Regions from separate parts of the Trinickia camelliae genome, predicted to be linked through region 1. Evidence: riboswitches for the same ligand, from Rfam matches in the RefSeq annotation. Region 1 holds a riboswitch; the other holds the start of a gene.
The links. A riboswitch is a leader RNA that binds a small molecule or an ion and turns the genes downstream of it on or off. The one in region 1 is predicted to bind thiamine pyrophosphate.

Region 2: it holds a riboswitch for thiamine pyrophosphate, as region 1 does, so the genes downstream of both, AAHK20_RS25735 (FAD-dependent oxidoreductase) here and thiC (phosphomethylpyrimidine synthase ThiC) in region 1, are expected to answer to the same signal.

Annotation. Positions count from the first base shown of each region.
Region 1 covers NZ_JBCHAA010000001.1:311,199-314,758, reverse strand. The annotation lists gene AAHK20_RS01460 (cytochrome b/b6 domain-containing protein) at 1-165, opposite strand, end outside; gene AAHK20_RS01455 (DUF1223 domain-containing protein) at 188-1,063, opposite strand; gene AAHK20_RS01450 (hypothetical protein) at 1,279-1,779, opposite strand; TPP riboswitch at 1,940-2,066, shown strand; gene thiC (phosphomethylpyrimidine synthase ThiC) at 2,138-3,560, shown strand, end outside.
Region 2 covers NZ_JBCHAA010000017.1:102,006-105,565, forward strand. The annotation lists gene AAHK20_RS25725 (thiazole synthase) at 1-70, opposite strand, end outside; gene thiS (sulfur carrier protein ThiS) at 175-372, opposite strand; gene AAHK20_RS25735 (FAD-dependent oxidoreductase) at 396-1,565, opposite strand; TPP riboswitch at 1,730-1,847, opposite strand; gene AAHK20_RS25740 (ABC transporter ATP-binding protein/permease) at 2,234-3,560, shown strand, end outside.

The DNA of each region.
Region 1 (3,560 bases):
GAAAATCGGCGACGCGTCGTAGATCTGCCAGCCCGAGAGCATCATCGCGATCGCGGCGAGCGCGTTGAGCCAGTGCGTGATGCGGACCCAGCCCGGATGAATGGGCGCGTCGCGCCGTTCGCGCGGCGTCTCGGCGGGTCTCGCGTGAGCTTGCGGTGTGGACATCGTGGACTCCTCCTGTTCGCTCTCAATGACAAGCCGGCAGATCGGCGGCTTGCAACACGTCGCCGGTCGCCGCGTCCTCGACGAACGCAGCCACGCCGAAACGGCCGGGCGATGCGGTATCGCTGGCGTCAGCGGCCAGCGCAACGTTGCGCCGAATCTGCGCCACGCCGCCGACGAGCGGCACCGGCCCCAGCCATTCGCGCACGACGCGGTCGTGATGCAGCGTCGCGCCATGGTTCTCGCCCGCGTCGACCTGCGAGCTGACCTGATTCTCGTAGACAGCAACATAGGCGTTCAGCGTGCGCGGCGCAGTCGAGTGCGCGGTGAATTGCGCGTCGACACCGAACGTGTGCGTCTTCACGCCGGCCGCGGCCCCTACACCCGCTCCGCTCGCCTGACTCACCGCGCCAGGCGTAGCGGGCGCAAGCCGAATCGTGACATCGGCTTGCGCAGGCTGGGCCGCCAACTCGCGAAGACGTCCGTCGAATTCCGACGCGCCCCAGTCGCGCATTTCTCGGCCAGCGACGAACACTTCAGGCGTATAGATCAGATGACCGCCTGCGAAAGCGGCGAGATCCTGCTGCCGCACCGTGAAGCGATGCTGCGAAAAGCGATCGGTCCAGCCGAGGCTGTTCCAGTAATCGACGTGCAACTCGAGTGGCACGAAGTCCGCGCCCGGGCTGCCGTCGTGCAACTGACTGAGCCAGCGATCCGCCGGCGGGCAACTGCTGCATCCTTCGCTGCTGTACAGCTCGATGAGCGCGACGCGATGCGCGGGACTGTGCGCGCTGCACGCAACGCCCGCCAGAGCCAGTCCGTTTGCGCCGAGCGACAGCATCAACGCGATCGCCCATGCCGCCAAGCGCCCTATCGTTTTCGTGCGCGTACTAATGTGCATGATGCAGCTCCTCGACCCATGAGATGTACGTTAGTCGAGCGCACGCGAAAGGGATGACAGCGCCGGCGATATTTTTTTAAAAAGGGGACGACCGGGCGGACGCCGCGCAGCGGACGGCCGCCCCACGGATGGCCGCCCCACGGATGGCCGCCCCACGGATCGCCGCCCCACGGATCGCCGCCCCACGGATCGTCGCCCGACGGATGGCCGCCCCGTCAGTCATAGCTCATGACCAGCGTGACCGGCTTCGAAGCGGTCTGCGGACCACCGCGCGGCACCGTCAACGACAGCACCCCACCCGTAGGATTCAGGTGATAGCGCCCTTCCGGCTGCCACGGGAAAGCGCGCCCTTTCGGGTCGACGAAGCGCGTCACGACATCGTTCTTGGCGTTGGGTCCGATCGTCGAGCGCGCCGCGTCGTTCGCGACGAACGACACGTTCGCGCCCGGCATATCGTCATTCGGCGCCGCGAACGTCACCTTCACGCCATTGCTCGTGGGAGTCACCTCCGGCGTGCCCCCGCCCTTGGCGGCCGGCCCGATCGGCGCACTGCTGATGTCGAAACCCGGCCCGACGATGACGCCGATAAACGTGATGACGCCGCCGGGCCCGCTCGTCGGACCGGCCGCATCCGACAGGATCGGCATCGTCGCGGCAGCCGCCGCACACAAAGCCGTGGCGACTAGGGTGGTGGGGTGAAAGGTGCGCGCGTTCATCATGGACTCCCGGTTGACTGCCGCTTCGCGGCTGAATGGTTGTTCACAACTCTTTATTTATCGGTCCAGTCTCAAAATTCAGAAGGCGTCAAACCGTCGCGCCGTGGAACCTACTGGATTGTCGGTTGCCAACGTGCGGCGACCCGGTGTATCTTGTGCGCTGCTAACGCGGGGGTCCTGTGTTGCGCTAAAGCTGATAGTTCATAGCAATGGCGTGCGCGGGTGAGAAATACCCTTTGAACCTGATCTGGATAATGCCAGCGCAGGGAAGCGTCAGGGCTCCACCGCAGTTCACCGCGCCGAATCTGCCCTACCTTCCTCTCGTCTCCTGCTTAGCAACCCACATCAGGAGATTTGCATGAACGCCAACCCCAAATTCATTTCCGCGGACGCGCACGTCGATGCTGCCGCCGTCGAGCCGCTGCCGAATTCCCGAAAGGTCTATGTAAGCGGATCACGCCCTGATATCCAGGTCCCGATGCGCGAAATCTCCCAGGCCGACACGCCGACCGCCTTCGGTGGGGAAAAGAATCCCCCCATCTACGTGTATGACACCTCCGGCCCGTATTCTGATCCCAAAAATCAGATAGATGTACGCCGGGGTCTTCCCGCATTGCGTGAGAACTGGATCGACGAGCGCGGCGACACGGAGACGCTGCCGGGTCTGACGAGCGAGTACGGACGCGAACGCGCCGCCGATCCGGCCACCGCGCAACTGCGTTTTCCGGGCCTGCACCGCACGCCGCGCCGCGCCAAAGCGGGCGCCAACGTGACGCAGATGCATTACGCGCGCCGCGGCATCATCACGCCGGAAATGGAGTTCATCGCGATCCGCGAGAACCAGCGCCGCGCCGAGTACCTCGAGAGCCTCAAGGCGAGCGGCCCGAACGGCGCGAAGCTCGCCGCGATGATGGGCCGCCAGCACCCGGGCCAGGCGTTCGGCGCCGCGGCCTTCGGCCCGAACGCACTCACCGAGATCACCCCTGAGTTCGTGCGCGCGGAAGTGGCGCGCGGCCGCGCGATCATCCCCGCGAACATCAATCACCCGGAAAGCGAACCGATGATCATCGGCCGCAACTTCCTCGTGAAAATCAACGCGAACATCGGCAATTCGGCGGTGACCTCGTCCATCGGCGAGGAAGTCGACAAGATGACGTGGGCGATCCGTTGGGGCGGCGACACGGTGATGGACCTGTCGACCGGCAAGCACATCCACGAAACGCGCGAATGGATCATCCGCAACAGCCCGGTGCCGATCGGCACGGTGCCGATCTATCAAGCGTTAGAAAAGGTTAACGGCAAGGCCGAAGACCTGACCTGGGAAATCTTCCGCGACACGCTGATCGAACAGGCCGAGCAAGGCGTCGACTACTTCACGATCCACGCGGGCGTGCTGCTGCGCTATGTGCCGCTGACGGCCAACCGCATGACGGGCATCGTGTCGCGCGGCGGCTCGATCATGGCGAAGTGGTGTCTCGCGCATCACAAGGAAAGCTTCCTTTACGAGCACTTCGAAGACATCTGCGAAATCATGAAGGCCTACGACGTGAGCTTCTCGCTCGGCGACGGCCTGCGTCCCGGCTCGATCTACGACGCCAACGACGAAGCGCAGCTCGGCGAATTGAAGACGCTCGGCGAGCTCACGCAGATCGCGTGGAAGCACGACGTGCAGGTGATGATCGAAGGTCCGGGCCACGTGCCGATGCAGCTCATCAAAGAGAACATGGACCTGCAGCTCGATTGGTGCGACGAGGCGCCGTTCTACACGCTCGGGCCGCTCA
Region 2 (3,560 bases), on a different contig from region 1:
CGAGCAGCACGCGGCTCGCGAAAGTTTCGCCGTACAGCGTCAGCGAATCGGCGGCGAGGTTGGAAGTCATCGGAGAATCCTTGGGCTCAGGCGGCGGACTGCGGTCGACCGAGGCGTCGATCCGGCAGCCGCTCAAACAAAACAGTTAGAGCGAATGGTCGTTGTGCGGCCGCGTCAGCCGCCGGCAACGGGTTGGACGACGTCGAGCTTGTCGCCCGCCTGCAACGCGCGCGCCGCATGCTGCGCGCGGGCGACAAAGTCGCCGTTGAGCGCGACCGCGAACGGCGGGCGCGCGCCGAACGCGGCGAGCGCGTCGGCGATGCTCGCGCCTTCCGGCAGCGACAGCGGCTTTTGATTGATCTGGATATCCATGGCTTTCTGAATCTGAGTCTGGTTCAGGCTTCGGCGCGCGGCATCGTCCGCTCGCCCGCATTCGATCCCTCGAGAGGACTTGCGATGCCGCTCTGATGCAGCATCGGCGCCCAGCGGTCGTTGGCACGCCATTCGGCGAACGCGTCGGCATCGGCGATGCGCCCTTCGAGCAGCGCGCCCGCGAGCCGCGCCGCACATGCGCTGACTTCGGGCACGATCATGTAGCCGTGCCGGTAGAGGCCATTCACCGACAGCGTCGTCGCCCCATCCCACGTGATCGCCGGACGATGGTCCGGCAGCGTCGGGCGGCACTGCGAATTCAATTCGAGGATGCGCGCCTCGCCGAAGGCGGGATGCACCGAAAACGCCGCGCTCAGCAGCTCGAGCGCCGAGCGCACGCTGACGGGCGACATATCCTCGCCTTCGATCTCGGTCGCGCCGATCACGTAAATGTCGTCCTGCTTCGGCGCGATGTAGAGCGGATAGCGCGGGTGCAGCAACCGCACCGGGCGTGTGAGTCCGATGCCGGGCGCGTGGATGCGCGCCACTTCGCCGCGGATGCCGCGCAATGCGGGCAGCACCGGCTTCGCGCCGAGTCCACGGCAATCGATCGTGATGCGCGCGTCCGGCAAGGCGCGGTCGTCGACGCTCGTATTCCAGTGCGCCGCCACGCCGCGCTCGGAAAGACCCGCAGCAAGCGCGGAAAGCACTTGGCGATTGTCGAGCTGCCCTTCGCGCGGCAACAGCAAGCCTTGGTGGAAGCGTCCGCCGAGCGCCGGCTCGGCTTCGTCGACTTGCGGGCCCGAAAGCGTCACGAACCCGCCTTCGAACAACGGCGCCGGCGCATTCGCGCGCACGCGCCGCTCGAACAGCGACGCTTCGGCGCGATCGGAGTGATGCCAGACAACGAGCGTACCGTTGCGCTGGAAGTAGACTGGTTCAGGCAATTGAGCGAGCAGCTTGGGCCACGCGTCGAGCGACTCGGCGCCAAGCTCGGTGATCAGCAGCTCGGCGCTCGCCGCTTCGGCGAGCGGCGCGAGCATTGCCGCCGCGACCCAGGCAGCCGCGCCCGAGCCCGCCGCATCGCCGCGTTCGTAAAGGGCCACGCTATGGCCGTCGCCCGCCAGCCGCCAAGCCAGCAAACGACCGCACAGCCCGCCGCCGAGCACGGCAAAATCCGGGCGGCTTGACATGGCTTTCGAGGAAACAACTGAAGATTGAACGCTCATCGGATCGATCCTTTCTGTACGGCAAAGCGCACGTACCCAAGGACGAAACCGGCGGGTAAGGCCGGCCGGACGTTAGGCCCACGAATGATGGACACAGCCCGGCGGGAATCGAAATCCGATGGAAGCCAAGGTGGCTTCCGGAAACTTCCCGCGCCGGTATTACCCGGATCGGGTGCAAAGGGTCTCTCTCAGCCTCACTGCGGTATTACCGTGCTGCCCGCATGCAAAGCACCCCTGTTTCGTCGACGGCCATTAGACCATAAAAGGCGAAACTGCCGCAAACGGGAATGTCCCGCCCCCTCGGTTCAAGTCAACAAAATGGGATAACGCGCCCCAATTTCTTACCCTCCGGAAAGCGGCCGGAATACGCTGTAACGATAGTCCGCGAACGTTATTAAGACAGGCGCGACTGTCTGGCACAATGCCGTGAGCACAGACGCGCGCAACGGACGCGTAACCGGCGCACTCGAGCCCGGCGCAGCCAAGCCTTGTCTCTGTCCACCCCAGCCGGAACCGCTCGCCAGGACCGTTAAGACTCATTTAAGAGGCTCACGCAAAAATCAGGCGTTTCGTGCCGCCTTCATGTGGCACGTGTCGCTACTGCCGTGAGCCGGCACTTCATCGGGAAGCTCATGAACCCAACCCCTTCCAAGTCCTCGCCAAGCAGCGTGCCGCCAAATCCGGACAATATCTCCGCATGGAGTCTGATCAAGCCCTATTGGGTGTCCGAAGAATGGAAGATCGCCTGGACGCTGCTCGTTGCGATCGTCGTGATGAATCTCACGCTCGTGTGGGTCAACGTCCGTCTGAACGATTGGAACAGGGATTTCTTCAACGCACTGCAAAACAAGGACGCGCAGCATTTTCCGCACCTCCTGTTGGTCTTTGCCGCGTACGTCTTCCCTTATATCGCGATAGCTGTCTACCGCTTCTACCTCCGGCAGATGCTCGGTTTCCGCTGGCGTCAGTGGCTGACCAACCAATTTCTGCATCAATGGCTCGGTGAGCGGACGTTCTATCGAATCGAACGGGACCGGCTCGCCGACAACCCCGATCAGCGGATCACCGACGACCTCAACTCGTTCGCGGCAAACACGCTTTCCTTATCGCTGGATTTGCTATCGACGGTCGTCACGCTCGTCTCGTTCGTCACGATTCTTTGGACCGTCTCCGGCGCGCTCTCCATCACGCTCGGCGGCACCCCGATCCAGATCCCGGGCTACATGGTGTGGGTCGCCGCCCTCTATGCGCTAGGCGGCTCGTACGTGCTGCACAAGTTCGCTCATCCGCTGGTGTCGATCAACTACCAGCAACAGCGCGTGGAAGCCGATTTCCGCTTCGGCCTCATCCGCGTTCGCGAGAACGCCGAGCAGATCGCCTTCTACGAAGGCATGCAAACGGAAAACGCCACTGCGCGAAACATCTTCTCGCGTATTCGCGACAACTGGTGGCTCGTGATGAAGTACAACATGCGCCTTAACTTCGTCAGCATCTTCTACGCGCAAATCGCGAGCATCTTCCCGCTGCTCGTCGCGGCGCCACGGTACTTCGCCGGCGCGTACACACTGGGCGTACTGACGCAGATCGCAGGCGCCTTCGGCACCGTCAGCGATTCGTTCTCGTGGTTCATCAACAGTTACTCGAGCTTGGTCGACTGGCGCGCCACGGTGAACCGTCTGCGCGAATTCAAGCGCGTGATGGGCGCGACGCACCTGAAGGAATCGGTGCTGCCCGCCACCGAGCACGGCGGCATCAATCTGCACTACGTCGATTCGAACGCGCTCACCACCGAGGGCCTGAAGCTCGCACTGCCCAACGGCACGGCGCTCACGACGATCGGCAACGTCGCCATCAAGCCGGGCTCGCGCTGGCTCGTACGCGGGCCGTCCGGCGCGGGCAAGAGCACGCTGATGCGGGCTCTCGCAGGCCTCTGGCCGTTCGGCGACGGGGCGATCGATG